3 regions of the Wukongibacter baidiensis genome follow, and region 2 is predicted to be linked to each of the others. Evidence: riboswitches for the same ligand, from Rfam matches in the RefSeq annotation. Region 2 holds a riboswitch; each other region holds the start of a gene.
The links. Region 2 has a riboswitch for S-adenosylmethionine ahead of R9X47_RS24055 (homocysteine biosynthesis protein). Riboswitches for the same ligand answer to the same signal wherever they lie in the genome.
Positions count from the first base shown of each region.

Region 1 (10,907 bases), 860 kb from region 2:
TCTAATAACGTTTTTTATGGATTTCTTGCAATGGGCATTCTCGTAGTTGGCAACCCTTATTGTAGGGCCAATTATTTGTGCCATATCATCCAATATAGGTGGAATCTCATTAGTAACCTTGGCAGCTGCACAAGTATTTTTTGACTGTCCAAGAAGTATAGAGGATATATTAGGTCTGGACATATATATATCAGCATGTAACTGATAATCCTTTGTTGGTTTTAAAGTATCATTGCAAGCTAGATTTTTGATATTAACAAATACAATATCTTCCATAGTCAAAGCCCTTAGATCTATTTCGGCAGGTGTAATTGCAATAAAATCATTATCAATTCTTCGACTAATACTTCCTACAGCTTTGTTACCTAGGCCCATTGAATTTAATTTTTTTATCGTGTTAATTATGGGCATACATATATTAGCTTTATCCACGAAGTATCTCCTTTCCTTAAAAACTAATTACTTTTCTATAAAATCCATACAAGCTTTTTCCATGAGTTCACAAGTAATAAAGGCATTTTCAATGGTTTTACCAACGCATATAGCTCCGTGATTTGCAAGTAAAACAGCATTTCCGTACTTCATGAGCTTGATAGTATTCTTTAATAGCTTCCTTGTACCAGAAATTGCATATTCAGTTACTGGGATCGAAGGCCCAATCCTGTCTGCCATATGATCAGAAACAGATGTAACTTCTTTACGTGCTGAAGCAACTATACATGCATTAATGGAGTGGGTGTGTATAACAGCACCGATATCTTTCCTAATCTTATAGAGCTCTGCATGTAATTTACATTCAGAAGATGGCTTCAATTGACCTTCGTAACTGAGATCATTTATATTTACTACAACCATGTCATATACCGTTAACTTATCATAATTCTTGCCGCTTGGAGTGATTACCATAAGATTATCGTTGACCTTTTGGCTAATATTGCCCCAGGTGCCGGCAACAAGACCACTTGATAGTAGGCGTTTTCCTGCTTCTAGAACAAGGTGTCTAGCTTGTTGTACATCCATAAAAAATCCTCCTATTTTAATTTAAAAACGAGAAGCATTTATATCTGAATAGGTTTTATCTAAGGAATAGTAAATAGATTTATAGGTTTTAAATAACTCATCATAGATTTCTGCGTTATCTTTATTAGGTGTATATTTTTTATCTAGATTAATCAATTTTTTTGAGCAATCGAAATCATCGTAAATACCGAGGCCGATTGCTGCACATATGGCTCCGCCTATAGCTCCAGCTATTTTAGGATTCCGGACAGTTTCGATAGGTCTTTGGGTAACATCGGATATTATTTGCATCCATTCCTTATCCAAAGCACCTCCACCTATTAGCTTGAGACTTTGTATGTCAAAACCAAAATCTCTTTTAAAGTTTTCAAGAATCCATCGTATATTATATGCTACACCCTCATAAACAGCACGCATCATATGTTTTCGAGTATGTTCTAAAGAAACATTGAAAAGAGTAGCTCTTGTTGTAGTACTGCTTACGGGACATCGTTCACCAAGCATCCAAGGGGTACATATCAAATAATCAGAACCCGGAGGTATATCTTTAACATGTTCATCCATTAAGGCAAATAAGTCATCTATATTTGGGTCCTCCTGCTCATGCTTATAAAATTGATCGGCAATCCATTGAATGCATATTCCCGCGGCTTCTGTAACACCAACAGCAATATTCATCTTGGGATTTGCACTTTGAATCACTGCTGCTCCATTTTTGTGTTTAAGATTTTTAGCTGTAGATACGCATACCCAAGCGGCAGATCCCAAATAAATATGGGCTTCGTTTTCTCTTACAGCACTTGAGCCAATGGCTGCACTTTGGACATCATCACAGCCTCCGAAAATAGGGGTGCCCTCCAATAGACCAAAGGACTGGGCTGATTTTTTAGATAGACCTCCAACCTTGTCGATTGAGCGTACAAGGGGAGGAAGCTTCTTCATGTCAATTCCACAGGCTTTAAAGATAATTTTAAGCCAATCCTTTTTCTTTAAATCAAAGCCATATGATGAAGCTCCAGACCATTCCATTACTTTCTTTCCAGTGGATTTAAACTTTAGATAACCATTTACATCTAAGAAATATTCTGTTTCTTTATAGATATTATTCTCTTCTTCTTTAATCCAAAGAAGCTTTGGAATTACATCCTTGCCCATTAATTTAATACCAACAATTTTTTCGAATATTTTTTCTCCACCGAGTTTTTTCATTATCTTTTTAGCTTGCTTTTCAGCACGGCCATCTACCCAAGAAATGTTTTTCCTGAGGGGATTTCCTTCTTTGTCGATTGGAATTATTCCCAGTGCTTGGGTTGTATATATTATTCCAGCTATATTCTCGGGACAGACATTAGATTTTTTCATTATATCGTTAGTTGTCTTTATGATTGCATTCCAATAATCATCTGGATCTTGCTCTACCCAGTTTGGATGGGGAAAATGTAGAGGATATGAGACAGATGCAGTGGCATGAACCTCACCATTTATATCTACTAAAACTGCCTTGTTGCTACTTGTACCTACATCATGGGCAATTATGTACTTCATACCCATGGCCAATCCCCCCTTTTATGATATAAATGATTATCGCTAATATATAGTTATTAAGGTATGATTTGTGCAAGAAGTGTGATAGATAGTAAATACTATAATAGAATTGTAATTATTGTTATAATTTGGAACAATATTACTTTGATATTAGTATACTACAGTGTACTAATATATTCAAGTTTGTATATGAACTTGACAATAAAAATACACTAATATACAATTATTGTAAATGGAGTAATTAGAGGAGGATAAGGTTGAATAAGTCTAACATTTCTAGAAGAGAACGTAAAAAGATGAAAACAAATGCAAGTCTCCTTAGATCAGCTAGACGACTATTTGAGAAAAATGGTTATGATAATACATCGATTGAAGAAATTACCGAGTTGGCAGATGTATCAAAGAGTACTTTTTTCAAACATTTTACTAATAAGGAGAGTCTGTTAAAAGGGATTGCAGAGGATGAGATAGCGGATATATTTGAAATGATAGAGGAAGAAGGCTTTGCCTCAAATAAACCTGTTGAAAAAATAAAGAGGATATTAATTAGATTATTAGAGGATGCAATTCCATATTTGCATTTAACGGGAAGAGTTGTTTTTACAACCATAATAAACAGTAAGGAATCTGGGTCTCCCTTTCTTAAAATTAGAAAGGTTTTAGAAGAGTTAGTAAATGAAGGTCAAGAGAAGGGTGATATAAGCAGTGACTTTTCAAAGGAATATGTTGTAACAACCTTTCTTGGTTGTTACTATGGAGTAATTTTTAAATGGTTTGAGGAGGGATGCGAGGCTGGGTCAACTTCTGAATTAGAAGGCATCTTAGATATGATATTTAAGGGTATTGCAAAGGGCAATTAAAAAGGGGAGTAGATTATGGGAAAAGAAGGTTATGCAGTTTCAAGATGGCATGATACAGATGAAATCTACAGAAGACTTGAAGAATTAATTAAGCAACCCATAAGGCCAATTAAAAGAGACGCAATGCAGAGGTATCTTGACTACTTTGAAAACAAATGTGGAAACTCTAAAAAAATGATTACAGAAGCCAAGGAATATATACCTGGGGGGGTTCAGCATAACCTTGCATTCAACTATCCATTTCCTATAGTTATTGATAGAGCAGAGGGAGCTTATCTATGGGACGCCGATGGAAATAAATATATAGACTTCCTTCAAGCTGGGGGCCCTACAATACTAGGAAGTAATTATGAACCCGTTAGGAAAGAGGTTATTAAGCTACTTAATCACTGCGGTCCAGTTACAGGACTTTTTCATGAATATGAGCTTAAAATAGCTAAACTGATAAACAAGCATATGCCAGCAGTAGAAAAATTTCGTATGCTTGGAAGTGGTACAGAGTCTGTTATGGCTGCCATTCGAATAGCAAGGCTTGCTACGGGGAAGAAAAAGGTAGTGAAAATCGGTGGAGCATATCATGGATGGAGCGATCAGATGGTCTATGGACTAAAGATTCCAGGGACAGGTAGATTTGAAGCCCATGGTATACCAAGAGAATGTAGTAAGCATACCCAAGAAGTAAAACCAAATGATATAGAAGCCCTTAGAAAACAGCTTAAGAAGAATAAGTTAAGGGGTGGAACCGCCTGTGTAATAGTGGAACCAGTAGGTCCAGAAAGTGGTACGAGGCCAATATATGAGGAGTATAACAAAGAAGTAAGAAGGCTTTGTGATGACTTTGATACCATCTTAATATTTGATGAGGTTGTCACAGGATTTAGGATAGGTCTTGGCAGCGCCCAAGGATATTTTGATGTTAAGCCTGATCTGACTATCTTTGGCAAGGTAATAGCAGGGGGATATCCAGCAGCAGGTGGTATCGGAGGTAGAAAGGATTTAATTGATCATCTTGCGGCAGGTCTTGAGAGTGGTAAAAAAAGAGCCTATGTTGGTGGAACCCTAGCGGCAAATCCATTAAGCTGTATAGCGGGGTACTACACAATTTTAGAGATTGAAAAGACTAATGCATGTGAAAAAGCAGGTGAAGCCGGAGACAGATTAACAAATGGATTAAATTATCTTATCGATAAGTATAACCTTCCATTTGTAGCCTATAATCAGGGCTCAATATGTCATTTAGAGACAGGAGCAGCTATGTTTGTTAAATTGGGAATTAATATATTAAGCGCCCTAGGAGAGGTAAAGAAGCGTAAGCATATGATGGAGGAAATGGGAGCAGCTTATTTGGCTGAGGGAATAGTAACCTTAGCTGGGAGCAGGTTGTATACTAGCCTATCCGATACCGATGAAGTTATTGATGATGCATTAAACAAATTTGAGAATGTGTTTAGAAATATTGATGGTGTAAAGACTTCATAAATAAAATATGAAAATGGAAAAGGGATTGCCTCAGAATTAATCATTCTAAGACATCCCTATTTTTTCTATTAAAAAGTTTTGGTCTATTTGTATAAGCCTATTCATAATAATTATTATGAATAGGAGGGACAAACATGGGAAGAAGGATTGTATTATTAATTTTAATTTTCCTATTTCTAGGAAGCGGTGCCTATGCTGAAGAGAATAATGGAGATATATTAAAGGCTGAAGTATTAAAGATAGAAGAATACTCAAGGTCAGGGGTAACAACAAAATCTGTAAAGGTTAAGATACTTGAGGGTGAATACAAAGGAAAGGGTATAAATATAGAATATATACCGGTGGAATATTCATCAAATAGCTATGAACTCAGAAAGGGAAGCCGGGTTCTTATAAAGTTAAGTACGGGTCAGAATGGAAGAATAAAAGGAAATATTATTAATGTATCTAGAGAAGACCACCTTAAGTTACTAGGAATTATATTTCTAGTAGTGATAATTATCTTCGGTGGAATAAAGGGAATACTTTCTGTAACCTCATTAGGTATATCGGGCTTAGTAATTGTAAAAATCATGATACCTTTGATTGTTGATGGACACAATCCAATGATGGTTGCAATAATAAGTACAATAATAATTATATTAATTAGTTTTATTCTTATATCTGGATTTACTAGAAAGAGCCTTGTAGCGATAATCGGAACCGTAGGAGGAACAATTATTGCTGGGATTTTGGCGAAGGTATTTACGGATCTATGTTCAATAACTGGACTGGCTAGTGAAGAGGTAAACTTTTTAATAACATATATGAATACAGTTATAGACTACAGAGGGCTCTATCTGAGTGGGGTACTAATAGGAGCCATAGGGGTAGTAATGGATGTAAGTATGTCGATAACCTCTGTAATTTTTGAACTCAAAGATCAGAATCCAAATATGACCTTTGCAGGGCTAATTGCTTCAGGATTAAAGGTAGGTAGAGATATAATGGCAACCATGGTAAATACCCTTATCTTAGCCTATGTTGGAGGAGCTATGCCTATACTATTAGTATTTCACTTCATGAAAATGCCATTGGGTAGACTAGTAAGCATGGAGATTTTATCAACTGAGATAATTAGATCATTATGTGGAAGTATTGGACTAGTTTCAACAATCCCCCTTACTTCACTAGTAGCAAGCATGATGGCTCCTAATATAAGATCTAGAAAAAGAATGTATAATTATAGGAGATAATGTGAAGGGGATATCTTACAAGATGAATACTTTATAAGATATCCCTCCTATAGATAAAAACATTAGTATTTGAGATTTATTGAACCTCAAAGTTGCTTATAGATATACTGATTATTCTAAATGCCCCTTTAATATATAAGGGGTTTTTTGATATACATAATAATTAATCCAATTAGAAAAGAGTAGACTAGCATGACTCCTCCATTTTGAAACTGGCTCAGCTGTTGGATCGTCATTTTTAAAATAATTATTAGGAACTTCTATATCAATTCCTTTAGAAATGTCTCTCAAATACTCATTTTTTAGGGTATTAACATCGTATTCGGGATGCCCACTTATAAATATTTGTTTCCTATCCCTTGAAGCGACAATATATACTCCTGAATCGCTAGACTCAGATAAAATTTCAAGCTCAGGAACCTTTTCTATATCCTCTCTTCGTACTTCAGTATATCGTGAATGAGGTACATAGAAAACATCATCAAAGCCTCTTAGGAGATTCAATTTATTGTTATTGATAGTATGAGGAAATACTCCCGAAATCTTTTTATCAACTACATACTTAGGAACTCCGTAATGGTGATATAGACCTGCCTGAGATCCCCAGCAAATATGTAGGGTAGATGTAACGTTGGATATCGAAAAGTCCATGATTTCCTTTAGTTCACTCCAATATGCAACTTCTTCAAAGGGGAGGAGCTCAACTGGAGCTCCAGTTATTATCATGCCATCAAATTCTTGATCCTTAATATCACTGAAATGCTTATAAAAGGTACTTAAATGATCCTTGGATACATTCTTCGATTCATAGGACTCGGTATGGATGAATACTACCTCTATTTGCAGAGGAACATTTCCTAGTAGACGGAGAAGTTGAGTCTCGGTTTCTATTTTAGTAGGCATTAAGTTTAATACAACAATCTTTAATGCTCTGATATCTTGATGAATGGCACGGTTTTCGTTCATAACAAAGATATTTTCATTTGACAATACATCAAAGGCTGGAAGGTTTTGAGGTATAACTATTGGCATAGTAATTCTCCTTTCTCGTTTAGCTAGTTCCTCGGGCGGGGATATGGATATTTCCTTTTCGTTCATGCAATGAACCTGTTTCTTTATATGCTTCAAAGGAGAAAACTGATTCATTGAAATTACTAAAAGGAAATATCCATATCCCTTAGTCAGTTGAAATACCAGACTTCTATTCACAACATGTTAGATTAATAGTTTTACTTGAATCTCCAAACTAAGGACTTTATTTTATATTCTTTCAAGTGCGTTTGATAGATCATTTATTAAATCATCAGCATTTTCAATGCCTATTGAAACCCTAATCAATTCGGGGGAAACTCCACTTTGCCTCTGCTGCTCTTCGCTAAGCTGTTGATGAGTAGTGGAAGCAGGATGAATAATCAAGGATTTAGCATCACCAACATTGGCCAAATGAGAGAATATTTCTAGAGCGCTTATTAATTTCTTTCCTCCTTCGTATCCTCCCTTTACTCCAAAGGTAAAAATGGCACCTGTTCCATTTGGAAGGTATTTTTTAGAGATTTCATGATATTTGTTATCTTCTAGGCCTGGATAGTTAACCCAGTCAATTTTTTCATGCCCATTTAGAAACTCAGCAATTTTTTTTGCATTTTCAATATGTCTTTCTACCCTTAGGGATAGAGTTTCAAGACCAAGAGTAAGAAGGAATGAGTTAAATGGAGAAATACAAGCTCCTAAATCCCTTAGAAGAACAACTCTTAATCTAGCGATATATGCAGCTTCTTTAAATGCTTCAGTATAGGAAACTCCATTGTAACTTTTATCTGGCTCTACAAGCTTTGGAAATTTGCCATTATCCCAATTGAAATTACCGGAGTCTATAACCAAGCCACCTATAGAGGTTCCGTTACCGCCTATATATTTTGTTGCTGAGTATACTACGATATCTGCTCCAAACTCAAAGGGTTTGCATAAATAAGGAGTTGCGAAGGTATTATCGACTATTAAAGGAACATCATTTGCATGGGCTATCTCAGAGATTTTTTCAATATCACATATATTTATTCCAGGGTTCCCGATGGTTTCAATATATACTGCTTTAGTTTTATCGTTAATAGCTTTTTCGATATTTGAAGGATCATCTGGGTTTATAAAGTTTACTTTTATACCAAAATCCTTAAAGGTATTTGCAAATAATTGATATGTTCCTCCATACAAGGTAGAAGCAGCAACTATTTCATCACCAGATGATGCAATATTCAATATTGCATAACTTATTGCAGCCATTCCAGAAGAGGTTGCAACTGCTCCTATTCCACCCTCAAGTAAAGCTATTCTTTTTTCAAGAACATCTGTAGTTGGATTTGTAATACGGGTATAGATATTTCCAGCCTTTTTCAATGCAAATAAATCTGCTGCCTCCTCAGGTGTATCAAATACGTAGGATGTTGTTTGGTAAATTGGTACGGCCCTTGACTTTGTATTTGAATCAGGCTCATACCCTCCGTGTAGTTGAATAGTTTCAAAGTTTAGTTTTTTTGACATTTGAATTCCTCCTATTTTGATTTCTATTTTGAATACCTAGGGGCATCGAACCCCTTCGCTTTGGTCAGGTTTCTCTTCGAGAAATGACCTAAAAAAACTTCCTGCAGATAATCTGCAAGAAGTTTAAATTCTAAGCATCTTATCTTTCAGGTAAAAAACCTGCTGGATTTAGCACCTTGAATAAAAATTCAGGTTGCCGGACGTCATAGGGCCAGTCCCTCGGTCTCTCTTGATAAGTGTAAATATTGAGTTTTGTAAAACTTAGAAAAGATGTTTTAACTAAAAAAACTTCCTGCAGATAATCTGCAAGAAGTCTAAATTCTAAGCATCTTATCTTTCAGGCAAATACCTGCTGGATTTAGCACCTTGAATAAAAATTCAGGTTGCCGGACGTCGTAGGGCCAGTCCCTCGGTCTCTCTTGATAAGTATTGATATTGAATTGTATATTATAATATCAGTTTTGTAGCAAGATGTCAATAATAAATATTCAAATTATTTAATAAATATTTGGAAGGTGGGTCAGAAAAAGTTATAAGTATATTAGATTAGCATATCTAGTTGGCTTTGTGCTTTGAACTTTTGGCGATTCTATTTTCCTTATGTAATTAGATTTTTAGATATAGCTCTCAAAAAATAGAGTGAAAAAAAATTAACAATATTTGTTTACAGGAGAAAAAAGATGTGGTAATATATAACTGTGATAATGATAATCGTTATCAATTGATTTGGAAAAGGAGGTAGTCTTATGGCAAAGTGTTCTGATTCTTGTATATTGGCCTATAAAAGAAATAATGACTTCATTGGGTGGCTTGTTGAAATACTAGGACCTGTACTTATGGGTTCTAAGCCGGCAGAACTATTAAGTTTTCCAAAACATGAAAAACAGTTGTTAAGAAAAATAGATAGCATAGAAAAACATATGGGAAAATGTAAAAGAGTTACATATAGATTGTTTAAAAATAAAAGTGGGAGTATTAAGGTATTGTTTTATAATCCTAAAAGTTTAGATACAAGTTTACAAGAATACAGAAATATGAGGTTTCTAAAGAATTTGGGATATCCCTCAAAATATGGCTTAGATGAGTACTTGCAAATCATTATAGATAAGATGATTACTGGAGATATTCCCCATGAGATAGGGGTATTTCTAGGATATCCACTAAAGGACATTATAGGATTTATTGGTCATCCATCACTAAAGCTTACTAAGGTTAATGGCTGGAGAGTTTATGGAGATCCACGATTATCAGATAAAAGGCTTAATGAGTTTATAGAAGCTAAAAACAAAGTAAGGAAGTTGCTTGAGTTTAATGAACCAGAGAAAGTTCTAGTGTCAATTTGATTTATTGTAAGTAATAAAGCTATAAATAATATAGCAAAAAAATATATATGTAGGAGGCAATATCAATGAAAAAAGTAACTATAATCTACTGGAGTGGTACTGGTAATACTGAAATGATGGCTAATGCAATTTCTGAGGGAGTAAAAGATGTAGGAAATCCTGTTGATGTAGTTAAAGTTGAAGATGCAAACAAAGACATGGTAGTAAACTCTGAACTTTTAGCATTTGGTTGCCCTTCTATGGGAGCAGAGGTTTTAGAAGAAGGCCTTATGGAGCCATTCATTGAGTCATTGAAGGATATAGATTTTACCGGAAAAAAAGTAGCTCTTTTCGGTTCATATGACTGGGGTGATGGTGAATGGATGAGAGACTGGGAAGAGAGAATGAAGGGCTATGGTGCAAACATTGTTGATGAAGGTTTAATTATCCACTTGACTCCTGACGATGATGGCGTAGAAAAATGCAAGGACCTAGGAGATAGCTTAGCAAAAGCTTAAGTCTTATAGATAAAAAATAATATAGAGACTCAAGTAGAACTATTAATTTATGAACGTCATAAACTCTCAGAAACATAGAGCATTTTGATATGTATAAGTTAAGTTCTGTTATATGAACTCTATATAGTTGGGTTTATAGAAATCGCAATAAATCTTTTGCATTTTGCTTCCTTAAAAAGCCTTGAAACGTTGGCTATTCAAGAAATCAAAATGTAGATTTATAAGTGCGTTCTATATAGATATCAATTTTCTAGCAAAACTTAGAATATGATATTTATGCATAGGGTACAATGTACGAATATAGACCTTTCTAGAATACGTACTTTGTACCTCGTATTGCTTTTTTAATGGAGGCTAATATGATTCATTGTCTTGGAGATATATCGGATG
Region 1 is NZ_CP138202.1:4,478,736-4,489,642, forward strand. Features, by position in the region: gene R9X47_RS20155 (class II aldolase/adducin family protein) at 1-432, opposite strand, end outside; gene R9X47_RS20160 (class II aldolase/adducin family protein) at 460-1,020, opposite strand; gene R9X47_RS20165 (xylulokinase) at 1,042-2,571, opposite strand; gene R9X47_RS20170 (TetR/AcrR family transcriptional regulator) at 2,823-3,425, shown strand; gene R9X47_RS20175 (aspartate aminotransferase family protein) at 3,441-4,904, shown strand; gene R9X47_RS20180 (YibE/F family protein) at 5,039-6,139, shown strand; gene metA (homoserine O-acetyltransferase MetA) at 6,251-7,171, opposite strand; gene R9X47_RS20190 (O-acetylhomoserine aminocarboxypropyltransferase/cysteine synthase family protein) at 7,400-8,677, opposite strand; SAM riboswitch class I at 8,814-8,916, opposite strand; SAM riboswitch class I at 9,005-9,106, opposite strand; gene R9X47_RS20195 (DUF3793 family protein) at 9,424-10,020, shown strand; gene R9X47_RS20200 (flavodoxin) at 10,086-10,517, shown strand; gene R9X47_RS20205 (HD-GYP domain-containing protein) at 10,877-10,907, shown strand, end outside.
Region 1: another riboswitch for S-adenosylmethionine. It lies ahead of R9X47_RS20190 (O-acetylhomoserine aminocarboxypropyltransferase/cysteine synthase family protein); the one in region 2 lies ahead of R9X47_RS24055 (homocysteine biosynthesis protein).

Region 2 (10,907 bases):
TCTCAGTTTGGATAGCTCTTTTATCTGGTCAAGAAGAGTCTAAATAATAGCTTATTACAATATACTTCTTAGGGATAAAGATACTAGGAATTCAACTTTCTATACTCAGTGGGATTCATATTTTCTAATAGCTTAAATATCCTACAGAATGACGAACTGTGATCATAACCTACTTGATTAGATATTTCACTAATACTATACTTTGTTGTTAATAAAAGCTCTTTAGCCTTTTCGATCCTTAATCTTTGAATATAGTCTCTCGGCGTCATTCCTGTTTGCTTTTTAAACCATTCAGTATAGTAATTAACATTATAATGCTCTAGTGCTGCTAAATGAGATACACTTATACTCTCGTTATAGTGTTTATTGATATAATCTATTGACTTGGATTTTTTTCTTTCAATAATCTTATCGTATAAATAGAAAAATAAATACTTAACTGATTCAGAATCTGGATTTTCCTCAATTTCCTGAGTAATTAGACTAATCAATAATGAAATTCTGTTATCAATCAAAGTCTTGCTACTTGATTTCAGTTTTTCCATATCTGTCTTTTTAATCATGCTATTAGGAATATTAATTACTAATGATTTTTTTCCAGATTCGCTCCTATATTGATGATAACAATTAGGTGGTATAAAACCTAGAGACTTATCGTCGATTTGAAAATTTCCATAATCTGTTTGTATATAGACATAGGACTCAAGAGGAATCACTATCTGAGCATACGAATGGTTATGACAGCTCATTTTCCTTGAAATCTCTACAATGCTACAAGTTATTTTATTGATATAATCACCTACTTTTCACCTTTCGGATATTAAATGTTGTAAAATATAACACAATAAATACTATAGTTAGTAGAAAAGTAACCTTTGATAAAATTCAACCCGAATTTTTTATGAACAATTCAGATTCAATATAATCATTCTAGCAAATTTTAGTATTTATATTCAAGTAGGTATCAAGGGTTTTAATAAAAATACAATCTGGTGAAAAGAAATTGTGATATTTTTATAAGCTTTGAAAATAGCAATACTTTTTAGTCCATAGAAATTGCTTTAAGTTAAGAAATTAACTCATCAATCCATTCTTTATTTTCATATAAAGCACATCCACCTTGTGATTCCTGCAACAAATGATGGTTATCTCTTATCTTTTTTAGCATATTAGATTTTAAAGCATCTATTAAAGATTTTTCTTTCAAATTAACATCAGAAATTGGAGCAAAAGGGCACGCTTCTACATTACCAGTACTACTTATATGCAAGAAACCTCTACCTGCTGCTAAACAACCACCAAAAGCTTCCTCGTCTCCAGGTAAGGGGATAGCCAACATAGAATAATTCTTACTGAGTGTACTTATTTGCATAATTAGATCTTCTTTTTGTTTCTCGGTCAAACATAAACCTTTATCACCATTGCAAGGTACATATTCTATTAAAAATACTGCTCTACAGCCCATTTTTTCTAAATTAGACAAATAAGAATCGTTAATAACTAAATCATAGTTTTTACTTGTTAAGGTTATCGATGTTCCGAATATAATTTTACTGTCATCAAGTTTCTGCATAACCGACATAACATTTCTATACACACCGTTTCCACGTCTCTCATCGGTAGATTCTTCGTCACCTTCTAAGCTAAATGCTATTATCAAGTTCTTAATGTCTTTTAGTTGCCTTGTTACCTTATCATCTATTAATAATCCATTTGAAAACATAACAAATAGAGTATCACTGTACTTTTTAGGAATATCTAGGATATTCTTTTTTACGAGGGGCTCTCCACCAGCTATCATAATAATACTTACTCCTAAATCAATACCTTCTTTGACTATATTATCTATATCATCAATAGTCATCTCATCGTCTTTAACTCTGTTTTGAGCACAAGCATAGCAGCTAGCACAGGATAAGTTACAATCATTAGTAACGCTAATAATCAATATAGGAGGAACAGTAACATCATCACTCGCCAATATTTCTGCCCTTATTTTCTCTTGCTTTTTTAGTTTTACAACAGCCTTTGCATACGACGGTAAATAATTTGTTCTACCTGATAAGAATCTTCTATTTTCTATTAGATTCTTACTCATCGCATTATTAAATAATTTAACCCCATCCATTATATACACCTCACAAAAATTATTAATAGAGCAAATTGCATAATTACAATCCTAAAAAACTTACTACTATATATAGTCTTAAATTCCACAGAGCTATACCATATTTATTATGCAATTTCTTCAATTACTTACTTAGCTTCTAAAGAAATGCATCAGGCTCTTTTCTTTTATCTCTATATTTAACTACATTGTCTACGGATTTAATCAATGCTGGACTCGCAGACTTTATTGCCTTTTTAGGACATGCGTTAGCACAGCCATAACAACCAATACACTTATTTATATCAAATTCTATATTCCCCTTTAATGTAATTGCTTCCGTAGGACAGTGCTTTACACATTTGCCGCATTTAATACATGAATCAGACACAGATAGCTCTTTCCATGAGTTTGGAAGTTTCACTCCTAATCCTGGTAGGGCTGAAATTAGAGCGCATTTAATAGTTGAAAATGCACCTTCATCTGGCCAGTCTATTTTTAGTTTTCTATTAAAACTAAGATCCTTTAGAATTACTACTTTCTTATAGATGTCTTCCCCAAACTTAACCTGTATTCTTTCGTCCTTTGCATCGGGTCTACCTGTTGCGACATTTGATGCAAAAGTGTGTTGACCGATAAATCCTCCACCGGCTACCATTTTAAAGCCTCTTTCTTCCATTGCCTTTTTCATTACAATGAGAGCCTTTCCATAATAACCATTACCACAGGTAACAGTTCCAACAAATGGAGTACCATTTCCATTTAAGGTACCAATGATTTCAGCTGGTAGACCAAATAGTTTAGATGCTGTCGGCATTCCAAGTATCACAAGGTCGTCTTTTGAGAAGTTATATGTTTTTTCTCTGTTTTCTTTTCTTAGCATATCATGCTCTATGATTTCAAGATCCTTCATGCCCTTTGCAATGTTTTGTACTGTCTTTTTTGTTGTACCGCCGGGACTAAAATAAATTAAATGTACTTTCATTTTATCGCCTCTTTCATATAAAATTTTAAAAGATTATCTTAAAAAACACTTCTGAATATCATATAAATTTAGCATTCTAAAGAAATATTAGAGTTACTGAATTCTAATACTTTACTATATTTCTCTCTGCTTTCATTATTTATCATGCTATAGCCTATGATTTCATATTGTTTACTATATCGCGGATTTATATTCCGTGGAATATAAACATAATATCATACACGTTATTATGTGTCAAGGAATATATATATGGTTTTATTAGGTTGTAATTGCCAATGATATTGCCTTGTATTATCTACCTTGAAAGTTGAGAAAAAATTTTGAAAAAAGTGTTGACAATTGTTATTAAGGACAGTATACTTATAATCAATCATAAAAGTGAATAATTAATCTCTTATCAAGAGTGACGGAGGGATCTGGCCCTATGATGTCCGGCAACCGGTACTATATGTACAATGGTGCTAATTCCAGCGGTAGTGATACCGACAGATGAGAACGCTGAGTTTATTAAGCCTTTTCCACTGTTGGAAAAGGCTTTTAATATTTTATATATAAGTTACGAAAAATCTATTACATTCCGAAGATTTAACATCCCCAAAAACGCTGGCTGTCAAATCTCCAGAAAGTAAGATGTTTATCGTATTATATATATCAAAACTAAATATTCTTCTTATCAAGAGTGATGGAGGGAACTGGCCCTATGAAATCCGGCAACCTGTACTCCGTGTACAAAGGTGCTAAATCCAGCGGTAGTGATACCGACAGATGAGAATGCTGTGATTAAAAGCCTTTTCTCTGTCAGAAAAGGCTTTTTTAAATATTTAGAAAATTAGAAAACAAATAATCAATAATTATCTAAGGGGGAATTAATGTGGCAGTGAAAAAATCCTATGAGGAGATTAACGAAAAGATAAGAAATGGTACAGCTGTGGTAGTTACTGCTGAAGAGGTAATCGATATTGTTAAGGAAAAGGGGATAGAAGAGGCTACAAAATATGTGGATGTTGTTACTACAGCAACCTTCGGACCTATGTGTTCTTCGGGAGCTTTTCTTAACTTTGGGCACTCAGATCCGCCAATAAAAATGTCAAAGGTACATTTAAATGGAGTACCTGCGTACTCAGGACTTGCAGCTGTTGATGTATATATAGGAGCAACTGAAGAATCGGAAGATAAAGGAATGGAGTATGGCGGAGCCCATGTTATCTGTGATCTAATAGATGGAAAGAAAGTTCATCTAATGGCAACGGCCCGTGGTACAGATTGCTATCCATGTAAGGAAGTAGAAACATATATCACTAAGGAATCCATCAACGAGGCATACTTATTTAACCCAAGAAACTGTTATCAAAATTATAATGCAGCTATTAATACTTCTGATAGAAGGATATATACCTACATGGGAATATTACAGCCCGATCAAGGAAATATAACATACTCAACGGCAGGTCAACTAAGCCCTCTTTTCAATGACCCGCTATATAGAACTATCGGTATAGGCACAAGAATATTTCTAGGTGGAACCGTTGGATATATATCATGGCAGGGTACACAATTTAACTCCGCATGTAATAGAGACGAGAATGGAGTGCCACTAGGTGGAGCTGGAACATTAGCCGTAATAGGGGATCTTAAGAATATGAGCACGGAATACATTAGACCGGCAGTTTTCGAAAATTATGGTACATCAATATTTGTAGGTATAGGTATTCCTATTCCAATACTTGATGAAGAAATGATGAAGTATGTATCCGTTGAAGACAAAGATCTTCATACAAATATAATTGATTATAGTGTCCCAAGAAGAAGCAAGCCGAGTCTAGGTAGAGTAAGCTATGCAGAGCTTAGAAGCGGCAAAGTAACTGTTGATGGTAAAGAAATCAAAACGGCACCGCTATCAAGTCTTCATAAGGCCCGTAAGATTGCCGATGAGCTGAAGGATTGGATTAGGAAGGGTGATTTCCAAATACAAGAACCGGTGCAGCCATTACCATTAAATAATAAAGTGAATTCCCTTGAAATAGTAGAAGAAGAGGAGGCGTAGGATATGAAAAAATTATTACTATTATCATTCCCAACAAATTTAACGGGTGAACCTATTACATACACCCTTATAAAAAACTATGATTTAAAAATAAATATCCTACGAGCGTCGATAGATTACAATATTGAGGGGTCCTTATTCCTTGAAGTAGAGGGATTAGAAGAAAAAATCGATCTAAGTATAGAATATCTAAAAATTGTAGGTGTAAAGGTTAAAGTAATAAAAACCGCAATAACTATAGATGAAGATAAATGTGTTAACTGTGGAGCATGTACATCGATCTGTGAAGTAGGAGCCCTTACAATGAGCGACGACTGGAAGATAGAATTCCATAAGGATAGATGTCTTGACTGTAAACTATGTATAAAAGCATGTCCAGTTAGGGCCATAGCAAGCATCGTTTAAGTAGGCGTGATGATATAAGACAGAGGTTATTTGGGGATGGTGATTAAATGTACGAAGAAAGATTTTATAGAGAATACATGAAGGCAGACAATTTCATAAATTTCACAGTAATTGATAAGGAATCGGATCTACACATATCCGCCAAAACTAACCTTGTGAAGGAAGCAAAACAATATCTTGAAAAGTATAGAACAGCCATTAAGGACTACGGTGATAATGATACTGAGTTCTATAAAAGTTTAGTACCCTTAGAAGTTTCAAAGGATGCTGATGAAATAGTAAAACATATGGCTGAAGCAGCGAACCATGCTAATGTAGGCCCAATGGCTGCCGTTGCAGGTGCTGTATCACAATACGTGGGCCTCGACCTATTGAATTACACAGATGAAATAATAATCGAAAATGGTGGAGATATATTTATAAAAACAAATAAGAGAAGAAAAATACTAATTTACGCTGGTAATTCTCCATTTTCAGAGAAGATTGCATTATCAATATCTCCAGAAGATACGCCCCTTGGAATATGTACCTCGGCAGGTACGATTGGACATTCCATAAGCTTTGGAAAGGCCGATGCGGTGGTTGTTTTATCAAAGGATACCCTATTGGCAGATGCAACTGCAACGGCTATAGGAAATATCATAAAGGACCCAGATGACATAAATAAAGGAATAGAATACGGAAAGGCCATCGAAGGCATTGAAGGTATTTTAATAATTATAGAAGACAAGATGGGTGCATGGGGAAAGATAGAGTTAGTTAAACCATAAATATTAATTAAAACTGGAGGGATGACTATGTTAATTAGAGATAAATTTAAAAATAAAAGTCCATTAATTTCATTTGAAATTTTTCCACCTAAGAGAGAATATCCTGTAGAAACTATATACAATACAATAGATGCTTTAAATGATATGAAACCTGACTTTATTAGTGTAACCTATGGTGCAGGAGGAAGTACAAAGGATACTACTGTAGATATAGCTTCCTTTATTAAAAATAAATATGACCTATCGGCTTTAGCCCATCTTACATGCCTAACATCTACTAAGAACGAGGTTGAAGAAACATTGAATTCCCTTAAAGCCAAGGGTGTTAGAAATATACTTGCACTTAGAGGAGATTATCCAGACGGAGCTGGACCTGACTATATAGGTCCTGATCATTATAAATATGCAAAGGATTTGATTGCACACATTAAGAAAAACGATGATTTTTGTATAGGTGCAGCATGCTATCCAGAGAAGCACTTAGAATGTGAAAGTCTAGATAAGGACCTACTGTACTTAAAGGAAAAGGTAGATGCAGGAGTAGACTTTCTAGTAACTCAGTTATTTTTCGATAATGAAACCTTCTATAGTTTTAAAGAGAAAACCGACAAACTAGGCATAAATGTACCTATAATAGCAGGGATATTACCGGTACTAGGTAAAAAGCAAGTTGAAAGAATTGTTTCACTATCAGGATGCAGCTTGCCTAAAAAGTTCCTTCGTATATTAGAAAAATACGAGCATAAACCAGAAGCCCTAAAAGAAGCTGGAATCGCCTACGCAATAGAGCAGATTATTGATCTTCTATCTTGGGGAATAGACGGAATCCATGTTTATACAATGAACAGGCCGAAAACAACAAGAAGGATTATTGAAAGCATCACTAATATAAGAGGAGTATTGACTGATGACAAGGCATCTTGAATACAACATGATTAATAAAAAGGATATAGACTTAGTAATTGATAAAAATGAGGTCTTACGTTACCTTGGATATGGCAAGAAAGAAGCCGATGAGATTACCGATGGTATTATAGATGAATGTTTAGAGGAAATATCAGAAATAGCAAGGACCAACTTTGTGTATAATATCTATGAAATCAAAAGAGAAGAAGGAAATATCTACTTTAAAAATTCAAAGTTCAAAATAGAAGGAAAAGATATATATAAGCATTTACAGAATTCAGAAAAATGTGCTATTATGGCTGTAACCTTAGGTAATGAAGTAGATAAAAGGATTAGATATTATAGTAAGGTTAATCTAACCAAGAGTGTAATATTTGATGCCTGTGCTACGGCAGGAATAGAAGCTTTGTGTGACAGAGTAGAATCGGAAGTAAAGAAAATCGCAATAAACAATGGATATAATATTACATCAAGATATAGCCCAGGATATGGAGACCTATCAATAGAGATTCAGCCAAAGATACTAAACCTTTTAGATGCTCAAAAACATATAGGGCTTACCGTTACCGATAGTTATATATTAATTCCTCGAAAATCTGTAACTGCCCTTATAGGTATTGGCGAGGAAGTAAAGGTTGTAAAATTAAGTTGTAAAGACTGTAGATTACATGATAATTGTTTATTTGCAAAGGAAGGGGATAGCTGTGGAAATACAAAAACTGCTAGAAAATAATTTTCTATTCTTTGATGGAGCTATGGGAACTATGCTTCAAAGAGAAGGCTTAAAGGGAGGAGAACTTCCAGAAGGCTATAATGTTCACTCTCCAGAAGTTGTATATAACATTCATAAAAAATATCTTGAGGCCGGGGCAGATATTATAACTACTAATACCTTTGGAGCAAATAGATTCAAGCTGGAAGACTCTCCATACACTGTGGAAGAGGTAATCAAAGAGGCTGTAAAGATAGCTAAAAGGGCAGCTGGAGATAAACTAGTGGCCTTAGATATAGGGGCAACAGGAAAAATGATGGAGCCCTATGGAACATTAAGCTTCAATGATGCTTACGATGTATTTAAAGAGCAAGTAGTAGCCGGTAAAGAAGCAGGAGCAGATATTATATTAATAGAGACAATCTCAGATCTATATGAAGCTAGAGCTGCTATTTTAGCTGCGAAGGAAAATAGTGATTTACCTGTTTTTTGTACACTGACCTTCCAAGAAAACAAACGTACATTAATGGCTACCGATGCCATTACGATGGTTCAAGTGTTAGAAGGCCTTGGAGTAGATGTTTTAGGGGTAAATTGCTCATTAGGACCAAAGCAGCTTCAACCAATAGTTGATGAAATTTTAAAATATGCCACTATTCCTGTAATGATACAGCCAAATGCAGGACTTCCTAAGCTAAGGGATGGAAAGACCGTATATGACTTAACAGCACCGGAATTTGCTGAAGAAATAAAAATAATGGCTGGCAAGGGTATATCAGTCTTTGGAGGCTGTTGTGGTACAGACCCTGACTTTATAAAGGTAGTAAGGGAAAAGCTAACGGATTTGAAACCTCAAAAATTAGATAATCAGAAATTAACTACAGCTTGCTCATCCAAAAAGACAGTTATCATTGGAGAAAGTGTAAAAATAATTGGTGAGAGAATAAATCCTACTGGAAAGAAGAAGCTTAAGGAAGCACTTCGTAATAAGGATATTGACTATATAATATCTGAAGCCATAGCTCAAAAAGATACTGGATCAGATATATTGGATGTAAACCTAGGGCTACCAGAAATAGACGAAAAGGAAATGATGAAAGAAGTCGTTATGGAGCTTCAGTCTTTGATAGACTTGCCATTACAAATAGATAGTGTAAAGACCGACGTAATCGAGGAAGCAGTTAGAATCTATAATGGTAAAGCAATAATAAATTCAGTAAATGGTAAAGCTTCAAGCATGGAAAAAATCTTTCCAATAGCCAAGAAATATGGTGCATGTGTCATAGGTTTAACATTAGATGAAGATGGATTGCCAAGGACCGCTGAGAAAAGACTTGAGATAGCCTCAAAGATTATTGAAACAGCCAAAACCTATGGAATACCAGAGGAAAATATTCTAATAGACTGCCTAGTGCTTACGGCATCAGCTGCCCAGGAAGCCGTAATGGAAACACTAAAGGCTATACCAATGATAAAGGCAAAATATAATGTGAAAACTGTACTTGGAGCTAGCAATGTATCCTTTGGACTTCCAAATAGAAAGATTATTAATGCTACATACCTAGCACTTGCAATGGGTTATGGACTCGATGCACCAATTACAGACTCAACTTCGGAAATACTAATGGATACGATAAGATCCTTTAGAGTAATCACAAATCAAGACAAGGAATGTAAGGAGTATATTGCAGCCTATAGTCAAGAATCAAAGAAAAGTGAACCTAAAAGGGATAAGAAGGAGAAGATAGAAAAAGATTTAAATCAAATAGTTATAGACGGAATAAAGGACGAGGCAAAACAAAAAACCAAGAAGCTTTTAGAGACTAAAGATCCAATGGAAATAGTTGACTCCTACTTGATTCCTGCCTTAGATAGAGTGGGAGAAAAGTATGAAAAGCAAGAAATATTCCTACCACAACTTATAAGAAGTGCTGAAACAGTTAAAATAGCATTTGAAGTAATAAAGGAAAAGTTGTTGGTAGAAGGACATGAAAAAATATCAAAGGGAAGAATAATACTTGCAACGGTGAAAGGCGATATCCATGATATAGGTAAAAACATAGTTAAGATACTCCTTGAAAACTATGGTTTTGAGGTAATAGACCTTGGAAAGGATGTACCTATAGAGAAAGTAGTAAACACAGCAAAGGAAGAAAATATTAAACTAGTAGGACTCAGTGCCCTAATGACAACTACAGTTCAAAGTATGCAAGAAACGATAGATGAGCTAAAGAAGTATGAGATTGACTGTGAAGTAATGGTAGGTGGAGCAGTATTAAATAAGGAATATGCTGATATGATAGGGGCACATTACTACGGTAAGGATGCTAGACAATCTGTAAATATAGCTAAGAATGTATTTGGAGTATAAATATAATACAAGGAAACAAGGATAATATAAAAATATCCTTGTTTCAGATTGTAGACAAAGTCTACAAGATGATAGACTGTTGAGAAATCCGAAGTTCAAGGCGTGCTGAAAGCAAGAGACCGCAGCGTATACAGACATACGTAAGGGTTCTTGCTTGAGGCAACAACGAAGAAATTCGGGTTTGTCAACAGTCTCAAACAAGGATAATATAAAAATATCCTTGTTTTTTTCATATGAAGAGGAAATCTCATATTAACAAAGAAACTTATTATAAAAAGACTTTGAGATTATAATACTACGGATTAGAAGGAGATGACTCTATGTCCATAACTATTTCTGAGGCTTTGAAATTAGATAATTTAAAGGATTTTAGGCTTGTAGCTGGTGAATGGGGACTTGACAAAAAAATAGAACAGATGGGGATATTAGACCATGAGATAATTGATAAAAGCGATAACATCGAAGTAGCCTTTGGCAAAGGTGACTTTGTACTAACTAACTTTACTGTTGCAAGAAATGATGATGATTTGCTTATTCAGTCTATTAAGGAGTTGATTAAAGCGGGGGTTACCGGTTTAGCAATAAAAAATATATTTTACTCCGAACT
Region 2 is NZ_CP138202.1:5,335,089-5,345,995, forward strand. Features, by position in the region: gene R9X47_RS24040 (AraC family transcriptional regulator) at 84-749, opposite strand; gene R9X47_RS24045 (radical SAM protein) at 1,067-2,128, opposite strand; gene R9X47_RS24050 (EFR1 family ferrodoxin) at 2,268-3,092, opposite strand; SAM riboswitch class I at 3,484-3,588, shown strand; SAM riboswitch class I at 3,760-3,864, shown strand; gene R9X47_RS24055 (homocysteine biosynthesis protein) at 3,964-5,136, shown strand; gene R9X47_RS24060 (NIL domain-containing protein) at 5,140-5,541, shown strand; gene R9X47_RS24065 (UPF0280 family protein) at 5,589-6,311, shown strand; gene metF (methylenetetrahydrofolate reductase [NAD(P)H]) at 6,339-7,235, shown strand; gene R9X47_RS24075 (vitamin B12 dependent-methionine synthase activation domain-containing protein) at 7,219-7,950, shown strand; gene R9X47_RS24080 (homocysteine S-methyltransferase family protein) at 7,922-10,300, shown strand; gene R9X47_RS24085 (PucR family transcriptional regulator) at 10,621-10,907, shown strand, end outside.

Region 3 (10,907 bases), 1.1 Mb from region 2:
GTGATTGTAGTAACCTTTACTACAACAAAGGCAATCATGTATTTACATCCAGATAGCGATGGGATGCTTGGCAATGAGAAGTATCTTCAGCTATCAAACTTTGTAACAAGTTTTAAAAGCGAAGCCGCTAGAAATGATGAAGTATTCCATGAAGTAGATAATCAAACATTAGATGAATTTATTAAATTTTACAGCAATAAGGAAGTAGGAAAACTAGAAATATTTGAGAAGGAAGAGATAAGGTACATATTAGAGAGCATGGGCAAGTATAATACTGATAAACTTAAGAAGCTTTTAAAAATTTCTAGAGAAAAAAAGGAAGAAATGATTTATACGCTGTTAAGCGAAAATCTATTTGATGAGCAATTAATGATCTTGAATGAAATGGTGAAGTAGGGATGAGCTTCTAGCTACTTGCTGCTAGCTGCTAGGAAAAGATTAAAAAGAGAAGAGTTATAGGAAATAACTAAGGGAACGGTTTAACCGTTCCCAGAAATTTTTAGCTAATAAATTTTTGTAGACCTAATAGAATTGACTTAAATTAGAGCTAGTAGCTAGCCGCTATTTCTCATACATATCCTTTATCTCATAGGTTACATGACCATCGTTTACTGTAAATATCATGTATTTAAGCTGCTTATAATCGAATTTGTTGTGAGTAGGATAGGTTTTTAATTTGACTATCCTTATACCATCGGTAGCTTCAACTTCAAAATTCTTATCGTTTCCACCCGTAAATATCCAAACATCTATATTTTTGTCTTCCTTGAGGTTTTTAAGGGTATCAAGGAATAGTTTTTCTTCAAGCTTATCTTTGAAGCTTAAAGGCTTTGGCAATGTAACAAAAAGGCTGTCGGAGTCTATTGTTTTAAGTGTATTAAGTAACCAAGTCCATTGATTGTAGTCAGTTGCTCTGATACTACCATTGTTATTGTTATTAAGCTTTATAAATGAGCTATTCTTAAATTTAGTATGGGAATAGCCAGAAGCCACAACCATATAATCCTTTGATAACTTTTCTTTCAATTTATCATCCAGTTGATTTGTAAATAGACTTAAGTCCACATCATTGGAAACATTGGAAAGTTTATTTACAACAAGGTTGTCTAACAATGTATCCATATCTGAGATTCCACCGTGGGCTAAAAATCTAAAGGAATTTTCATTTTTTAGATCCACAGAAACATTTCTTGTATCAGAGTAAACAACAGTATCCTTTGGAATTTCCTTATTGATCTTTGATTTATAGAAGGCTGTCAAATCGTCGATGTAAATATATCCAGAGTCTTTGTAGCCAGGCTCTATTTCAACCAAATACAATCTTTCTAGTTTTAAAGGCGCTACAGCTCCAGAAGGAACAGATGCCTCTACAAACTTCCACCCTTCCCAGTCAACATATCTTTCAAAAGTCAGACTGAAGGAATTTCCATTTGAATCCGTTAGCTTTCCTCTAAGCCAATGACTATTTCCCTTGTTACCATATACCCACATTCCTAGCTTTTCAGGTCTCTCTTCCATAGGGATACCATCATTATCAAAGACAATATAGGCAGCCTTAGTATCATTTGCATTGCTGAAATCATAGCTTAATTTAACAGAAGAGTCACCGGACTTCTCTTTAGATGATAATTCAAGGTCTCCTGCAACTTCATTAGGATAAGGCAGGAAGCTCCCATTCAAGCTCTCAAAGTCTTCTAAAACAGTACTCAAAAGACCAGTTGAAACATGTATATAAGCATTAAGATCATAGAAAGATGCCTTTATTAGATCGTTGCTCACTTTATCGGTACTTATAAATGTGTTATCTTTTATTTTCCCCATATTGTCTGGAATTGACCAAATTAAAGCACTTGAGTCTATTCTTGCTTCATATCCTTCATCGTTAGTAGCGATTACGGATATAGGTACTTGCTTTCCAGACTCTACATATATCTTCGATGGAGATATTTTTAGTTCTATTGGATTATCAAGAGCTTTTACTTCAATAGAAGCAGTTTTTCCTCTATAGGATGCTGTTATAGTTCCCTTTCCGACACTCTGAGGAATAAATTTATTCTCAACAAACCTTCCTTCTATTCCTTCAATACTCCATTCAGCTTCAGTTGGATCTATTTCAACAGGATTATAATTTTTATCGTATCCCTTTATAAAAAGTTCCCTTGACGTATCAATAAAAATATTATTATCGGAGGTATCTAGTTTTATGCCCTTTAGTGAGGATTCTGGACCATTGTTTAGAACGGCAAGACCATTCATAATACGTCGTTCATAACCACCAGAGGGATGATTTACTATATCTAGCTCCATGTCACCTGAAGATTTTACAATCATTTCTGTGGAACCACCACCATCAAGATTGATTCCATTATAAGCTCCAAGCTCAAGAAGAATTTCGGCTAGTTCTTTTTGCGTTACACCGGGATAAGATGCATTTCGGCCATCAATTGTTACCATGATAACCTCTTTTTTATCTTGGCTAATACCGATGGCAGTTCTTGGATGACTTCCAGAAATGTTAAGGGAGAATTCATCGGGAATGCTTCCATCTTTTAGTATTTCAGCTCCTCCACCCATAGCTAATGCAAGTTCTTTGAAGTCAGGTGTACTTGAAACATCTACTAAAACCCTATCACCAACTGAAAAGTTATTCAGTATATGCTCCTTTGTGGTACCGGCAGCGGCTATAATATATCCATCTTCAGGAATCTCTATGGCCTCAAGATTATCTCGAATTTCCTTTATCTTATCTTTAATAATAATCAGCTCTACTATGTTTTCATGTTTCTCTTTACCAAAGGAAAGTTTTCCCCATGATTTATCTAAGAGAATAACACCGTTATTAACATAAGATTTATTCTTATGGTTAATATCTAATATGTAATCATTATCTAAATTCATAAGTTTTTGAGTATTTCCAGCCCAATAATCTATAAAGGCTTTGCCATCATTATCTATATTAAAGGTAGCAAAGTCAGGACTGTTTTTGGATGATGTAACAAGGTCGCCATCCCTAACTATGGGGCCAATTGTTGAAAACTCTTTTGTATCGTAAAAATCTCCATTAACAGCTCCTATAATCCTACTAGCAGATTTATTCTTAGAAGCAAGACCCGTTAAAGCATCTCTGCCTGACATTCCAGTTTCACTTGTTATTACATCTAAAGAAGTATATTTATCATCAAGGTCAATTCTGAGGATATTCATATTTAACCAACCTCTATTGGTAAACCTTGATATTTTTTCGTAAACTACACCCCTAGATATATTTTCTGAGGATCTTTCTTCATGGATCTCAACAAAGTCAGCAAAGGAAAAGGTAATAACGGTATTAAAAATCAAAGCTGTAGTCAATAGTTTAATAAGGCTCTTTTTCAAGTTCAACTTATTTATCCTCCTTTATTTCCCAGATATTTAACTGTTTTTTGTTCTTTAATGCGTTCAATAGATTTTGCTTTGCATGGGGTATATCTTTATAAAATTTCATAAGGGATTGCTTCATGTATTCCCTTTTGGTATTGCCATCAGCAGGGCAGAGACTCTTTACTTCAGGTAGATTATGTCTTCTGACTGCCTTTATTATTTCTTTTTCTTCAGCATAAATCAGAGGTCTTATCATTGTAAGATCCTTCCTACTAAGATAGGTCACGGGGTTAAATGTGTGAATTCTACCCTCATAAAACATACTTAGAAACAAAGTCTCAATTGCATCATCCATATGATGACCAAGGGCCAATTTAGTTACTGAATTTTCCTTACAAAGGCTATGAAGGGCAGCCCTTTTAAATCTAGAGCACAGAGAACAGGGATTTTTCTCCTTTCTCTCTTCGAATACTATCCTTCCGATTTCTGTAGGTTTTATTATGTATTCTATATTTAGTTCATCACACATCTTTTTAATAGGAGTTAGATCAAAATTTTCAAAGCCAAGTGTTAATGTAAGGGCTTTGAGATCATACTTCACCGGTGAAAAGTTCTGGAAAAGCTTAAGGGCATATAAGAGTGCAACACTATCCTTCCCTCCAGAAACTCCAACACCTATAACATCTCCATCCTGAATCATATCAAAGTCTATAACGGCCTTCTTAATGCAGCCTAAAATTTTTCTCAATCTAATCCCTCATTTATGTAATGTATAAAAATTTAGTCATAAAACTTATTTTGTGAGAATAAGAAATAATATTGTACATGTTATTTTGATAGCTAATTGTTTATTGTTATCAGCAAAGCTTCTATTAGTTTTCCATACAATAATTATACTTTAATAACAAAGCTTAACATAATTAAAAAATAATTAAATATGTGTTACAATATGTATTTCTTGAGATGGGAATTTAAACTATATAAAGTAGCACAGATCTACTCGTTATGATATTCTATAGATGTTGGAAGGTCTTATCTTTAGGGGTTATATGTTAACTATATAGAAGTTATAAATCGAACAGATAAAAAAGTGCACTATTTAATGTAATAACTTTGTATAAAATGTCAATTATACAAACACAGGTCTATATATAGTGGGTGATAAAAGGTGAACCTATGGGATTTTCTGTCGGGAGAATTGAAAATACTAGTGATTTCCAGTCTTCCAATAATAGAATTAAGGGGGGCCATTCCCTATGCTATATCGAGGGGGATGAATCCTTTACATGCAGCTTTATTATGCATAGGAGGTAGTATGATTCCTGTACCTTTTTTGCTATTCTTTTTAAAACCTTTTTTCGCTAGTTTGAGAAACATTTTGATGATAGAGAAATTTGAAAAATGGCTTATCAAAAGAGTAGAGAGAAAGGCTAGAAACATAAAGAAATATAGTATATTTGGATTAGTTCTTTTTGTTGCCATACCGTTACCATCAACTGGTGTCTGGACTGGGTCTGTAGCTGCAGCTTTATTTAATCTTAGAATCAAGCATGCATTTTTTGCAATACTCATGGGGAATACTATAGCGGCATCTATAATAACATTTTTAAGCTATTTTGCAGCTAGAAATATGTAGATGAGTAAGTTTAAGCCTGTAGGTTTTGAATAGATAGTACTTAAGTGAGGAAACTGCATAATTCTAACTTGGCAGAATTGCATAATAAATGAGGTAAAGCTCTAGGGAGTTTAAGACTATATATAGTAGAAAATTTTTTTAGATGGTAATTATGCAATTTGCTCAAATAACAAAAAAAATAGTAATATAAAAATATTTTTGTAGAAATATGTTGACTAGAATATATATATATGGTACTATTTTTATGTCAAATTGAATAACTTGCTTCACCTTATCAAGAGCGACGGAGGGAATAGGCCCTATGAAGTCCAGCAACCGGTACAATGTATACGGTGCTAAGTCCTACGGAATATGATATTCTGGAAGATGAGGAATCTGTGATTAAAACCTCTTCTTGCGGAAGAGGTTTTTTAGTGCCCATTATATGTAAAATGATTAATTGAGGGCATACTAAAAAAGTAATATTATCTTGATAAAAATATTCAAATAACAACAAAAAATTATTTTAATATGAATTAAACAGAGATTCAAGTAAAGCTATTGATTTATACATCCTAAAAACTCCTAAAAATGCTGAGTATTTGTGTGTGTATAAATTGAGTTTTACTAAGAACTCTATACACAAGGAGGAAAAGGAATTGAAAAGATTATTTACATCAGAATCTGTTACAGAAGGGCATCCAGATAAGATTTGTGACCAAGTTTCAGATTCAATCCTAGATGCTATATTTGCAAAGGACCCTAATGCCCGTGTAGCATGCGAAACTTCTGTTACAACAGGATTAGTATTAGTGGCTGGTGAAATTTCTACTACTTGTTATGTAGATATACCAAAGATCGTAAGAAAAACTATTGAAGAGATTGGATACACTAGAGCTAAATATGGATTTGACTCTGATACTTGTGCAGTACTTACTTCTATAGATGAGCAGTCTCCTGATATAGCTATGGGAGTAGATGAAGCATTAGAGAGCAAAGCTGGTGAAATGAATGATGAGATTGAAGCTATCGGTGCTGGAGACCAAGGGATTATGTTTGGTTTTGCTTGTAATGAAACTCCAGAATTAATGCCTCTACCAATCGCTCTTTCCCATAAGCTTGCTAGAAGACTTTCAGAAGTAAGAAAAAATGGAACTTTAAAGTATCTTCGTCCAGATGGTAAAACTCAGGTTACAGTAGAATATCAGGACAATAAGCCTGTTAGAGTTGATACTATCGTTATATCTACTCAACATGGACCAGAGGTTAGTCGTGAGCAAATAGAAAAAGACTTGATCGAAAATGTAGTAAATAAAATAGTACCACATGAATTATTAGATGAAAACACAAGATACTTAATCAATCCTACTGGTAGATTTGTTATAGGTGGACCTCAAGGTGATGCAGGATTAACAGGAAGAAAGATTATTGTTGATACTTACGGAGGATACTCTAGACACGGTGGTGGAGCTTTCTCAGGAAAAGATCCAACTAAGGTTGATAGATCAGCTGCTTATGCTGCAAGATACGTTGCAAAAAATATTGTTGCTGCAGGTCTTGCTGATAAATGTGAATTAGAGCTTGCTTACGCTATCGGTGTTGCTCAGCCAGTTTCTATATTAGTTGAAACTTTCGGAACTGGAAAGGTATCTGAAGAAAAATTAGTTGAGCTTGTTAAGAAGCACTTTGATTTAAGACCAGCTGCTATTATAAAGGATTTAGATTTAAGAAGACCTATATATAGACAAACAGCTGCATATGGACACTTTGGAAGAACAGACATAGATTTACCATGGGAAAAGACTGATAAAGCTGAAATACTTAGAAAAGAAGGACTTGGAGAATAATAATCGGCCCTTTGTTAAGAGCCTAAAGATTAAGAAAGACGGCAAGGATGCCGTCTTTCTTATTGCTTGACAATATCAAATTGATTATCTAAAATTATGACACTATGTTTTGATTGATACTTTTAAGCTAAATATTAGTCTCTTACTTCCCTGTTTTTAAAGAGGAAGCTTATTGCATATGCGCCTGCTATACCAACAACACCATATACAATTCGACTTATTCCTGATGCTTGACCTGCTGATATAGCTCCGGAACCTCCTAATAATGCGGCTACTAGGTCATAACCAAAGAGACCCACTAATAGCCAGTTAAGAGCTCCTATTATTACTAGTACAAGAGCTACTCTATCCATAACTTATCTCTCCTTTTTAGGGATATTTAAATAAATATTCATCCCTTAACTTGTTTCAAGTATTATTATTCCAATTTCAAAAATAAAAAAACATATATAAATATGCTAAAACAAGAAAAAAATGTAAAAAATGCAACCTTGATAGTTCGAATTCCTAATTATGTTATAATAGGGAGTAAGAGCAAAATACTATCTAATATTATGTGGTGATTTTATGTCTATGGAAATTAACGGTGTTGTGAAGGAAATTATATTTAGAAATGAAGATAATGGCTATGTAGTAGCTAGTATAGATACAGGGAAAGAAGATGTAGTAGTGGTAGGATATATACCTATTATAAATGTTGGCGAGACTATGTCTTTTAGCGGAAGTATTACAGTTCATCCTATATATGGTGAACAATTGCAGGTAGTAAATAGCAAGCAAATTCCACCGGAAACTCTAGAGGGAATTAAAAGCTATCTTTCATCGGGTTTGCTCAAGGGAATTGGGGAAAAGATGGCCGAGCGTATAGTAGAAAGGTTTGGGAAAGATGCATTAGATATTATTCAATATCATCCTGATAGGCTGACCGAAGTAAATGGTATAGGCGATAAGAAGGCTAAGGATATTGCTGAAGCCTTTGAGGAGCAGAGAGAGATTAAGGAAGTTATGGTTTTTTTAGGACAGTTCGGTGTATCAACAGCCTATGCAGTTAAGATATTTAAGAAATATGGAGATAAAACCATAGAAAACCTAAGGGAAAACCCCTATAGATTAGCCGATGATATTTCTGGAATAGGTTTTAAAATGGCCGATACAATTGCTAAAAGGATGGGGATTGATCCAAAATCACCCTATAGGATTATGTGCGGTATAAAGTATGCCTTGACTCAGTATAATCTTGAGGGTCATACTTATGGCGTTAAGGAAGCGTTAATCGATAGAACCTGCGAAATTTTGGGTTTAGACGCTAGTATGATAGAGGATGGAATTATCACTTTAACTATAAATGGAGAGATTCATCAAGAAAACGTTGATGATAAGATAGCCGTATTTCCAATGGCATTTTTTTATGCGGAGACGGGAGCATGTAAAAAGCTAATAGAGTTAGCAGGGACAAGCTTTGAAAATCCAAATATAGACTTAGAAGAAGAAATAAGAAATATTGAAAAGGATGGAGACATTGCTTTAGCAGCGAATCAAAGGGATGCAGTTAAAGAGGCGTTCTCAAATGGAGTTACTGTAATAACTGGTGGACCGGGAACGGGAAAAACAACTACTGTAAACAGTGTCATAAAGCTATTTGAAGGCCAAAACCTAAAGATAGGACTGGCAGCCCCGACGGGCAGAGCAGCTAAAAGACTTACTGAGACTACCGGGAGAGAAGCTAAAACCATCCATAGGCTTTTGGAATATTCCTACTCCGATGATGGCGGTGGAATGGGCTTTATGAAGAATGGTGAGGAGCCACTGAGCTTTGACGTGATTATTGTTGATGAGGTTTCAATGGTTGATATACTTTTAATGTATCATTTGCTCAAGGCCATCCCTCCAGATACTAGAGTAGTCCTAGTTGGTGATGTGGATCAGCTTCCGTCGGTTGGTCCTGGAAATGTACTCCATGACATAATAGAAAGTGGAATAGTCAAGGTAGTAAGGTTGACGGAGATATTTAGACAAGCCAAGGAAAGTATGATAGTTGTGAATGCCCATATGATAAATAAGGGAGAGAAACCAAAGCTTAATGTAAAGGATAAGGATTTTTTCTTTTTGCCGAAGAGAAACCAAGACGATATACTCCATACCATAAAGGAGTTATGTGTAAAAAGATTACCGAAATTCAACGACTATGACCCACGAAGAGATATTCAGGTACTAACCCCGATGAAAAATAGCAGGATTGGAACAAATAATATGAATAACGAGCTTCAGAACATACTTAATCCAGAGTGCAACTCAAAGAGAGAAAAAAAGATAGGAGACAGGTTGTTTAGAGTCGGAGACAAGGTAATGCAGATAAAAAATAACTATAATATAAAGTGGAAGAGTGAAGATGGATTAAGAAAAGGAGAAGGAGTATTCAATGGAGACATAGGATATGTGACCTTTATAGATGACGAAGCGAAGACTATATCGGTTTGTTTCGATGATGAAAAAAATGTGGAATACGATTTTGCAGGCTTGGATGAAATAGTACTTGCCTACTCCATAACTATCCATAAGAGTCAAGGTAGTGAGTTCCCCGTAGTCGTTATGCCGATTTGTTGGGGTCCTCCAATGCTACTGAATAGAAATCTGCTTTACACAGCAGTTACCCGTGCCAAGGAATTAGTTGTTCTAGTGGGTATGGAGAAATATCTATATATGATGATTAAAAACGAAAGGAATTCAAATAGAAACTCAGGGCTAAAATTTAGACTCAAGAGAATAAAGGATGAGAAGCTTATCGATTGGTAAAGAAAAAGTGACTAAAGTACTTTGATAGTTCTAAGTTATAAGATCATTCTTTTATACTTTTGAGTAAGAAATAAGCTTTGAGGTTGAAATGTGACATGGGGACTGGCCCATCTGACATACGTTCTTTCCAGTGTGTCTGGGGGCCTGTCCACGTGTCATATTTCCAAACTCGAGAAAACAACTATTTATTCATCAGTCCAGAAAGCTTTGTGACCAGTTTCATCAAGGAAGGTTGATTCTAATGGAATACATTAAAATTCTAAAAGAATACATCGATACCTTTTTAAACTTCATATACCCCAGAAATATTTACTGCATAATATGTAACTCTTCTATAGAGAGAGAAGAAGAGTATTCGATTTGTGATGAATGCAAGGACAAATTAAAGTTCATATGGGAAAAGACCTGCGATAAGTGTGGAAAACCTCTAGATGAGCTATATCTAGCAGATAGGTGCCCCGAATGTATAGACAATTCCCATTATTACACAAAGGCCGTTTCTTGTATTGAATACGATGATTCAGCAAAAAAAACAATCTATGATTTAAAGTATCATAAAAAAAGATATATTGCCTATCATGTGGCTGAGATTATATACGATAGACTTATAGAAAGTGATATCCATGATTTCGATATAATTATACCAGTGCCCTTGCATAAAGCTAGACAGAGAGAAAGGTCTTTTAATCAAGCGGGTATTATCAGTAAATATATAGGGAAAATGATGAATATTGACGTGGACAATAGAAGTCTTATAAGATGCAGAAATACAATAACTCAAAACCAATTAACTAAGGAAGAAAGAAGAAAAAATCTTGAAGATGCCTTTGAAATAATTAATAATAATAATATAAGGGATAAAAATGTATTGCTTATAGACGACATCTATACCACTGGGTCAACGGTAAACCAGTGTAGCAAAGTATTGACTGAAAGTGGAGCTTTAAATGTATACGTAGCTACCTTTGCTACTGGTAGAAATTATTATTAATGAATAATAGGAGCTAAAAACTATTGACTTACAGAAGTATCTTTATGCTATAATATTTTAATAAGAGTATATAAAAGAACAGGGGGCGATTGCTTTTGAATATAAGAAACTGTAAAGAATGCGGTAAACTATTCCAGTACGATGGAATTAGTAAAATATGTTTTAGATGTAGAAAAAAGGATGACGAAGACTTTAGAAGGGTTAAGGACTACCTATATGAAAACCCAAAAGAGATCGTTACAGTAGTAGCGGAAGAAACTGAAGTTTCTGAAGATAAGATATTAAGATATCTTAGAGAAGG
Region 3 is NZ_CP138202.1:4,272,436-4,283,342, forward strand. Features, by position in the region: gene R9X47_RS19230 (hypothetical protein) at 37-396, shown strand; gene R9X47_RS19235 (phosphodiester glycosidase family protein) at 562-3,381, opposite strand; gene R9X47_RS19240 (tRNA 2-thiocytidine biosynthesis TtcA family protein) at 3,383-4,108, opposite strand; gene R9X47_RS19245 (COG2426 family protein) at 4,529-4,996, shown strand; SAM riboswitch class I at 5,265-5,369, shown strand; gene metK (methionine adenosyltransferase) at 5,635-6,822, shown strand; gene R9X47_RS19255 (DUF378 domain-containing protein) at 6,957-7,175, opposite strand; gene recD2 (SF1B family DNA helicase RecD2) at 7,390-9,615, shown strand; gene R9X47_RS19265 (ComF family protein) at 9,857-10,606, shown strand; gene R9X47_RS19270 (TIGR03826 family flagellar region protein) at 10,702-10,907, shown strand, end outside.
Region 3: another riboswitch for S-adenosylmethionine. It lies ahead of metK (methionine adenosyltransferase); the one in region 2 lies ahead of R9X47_RS24055 (homocysteine biosynthesis protein).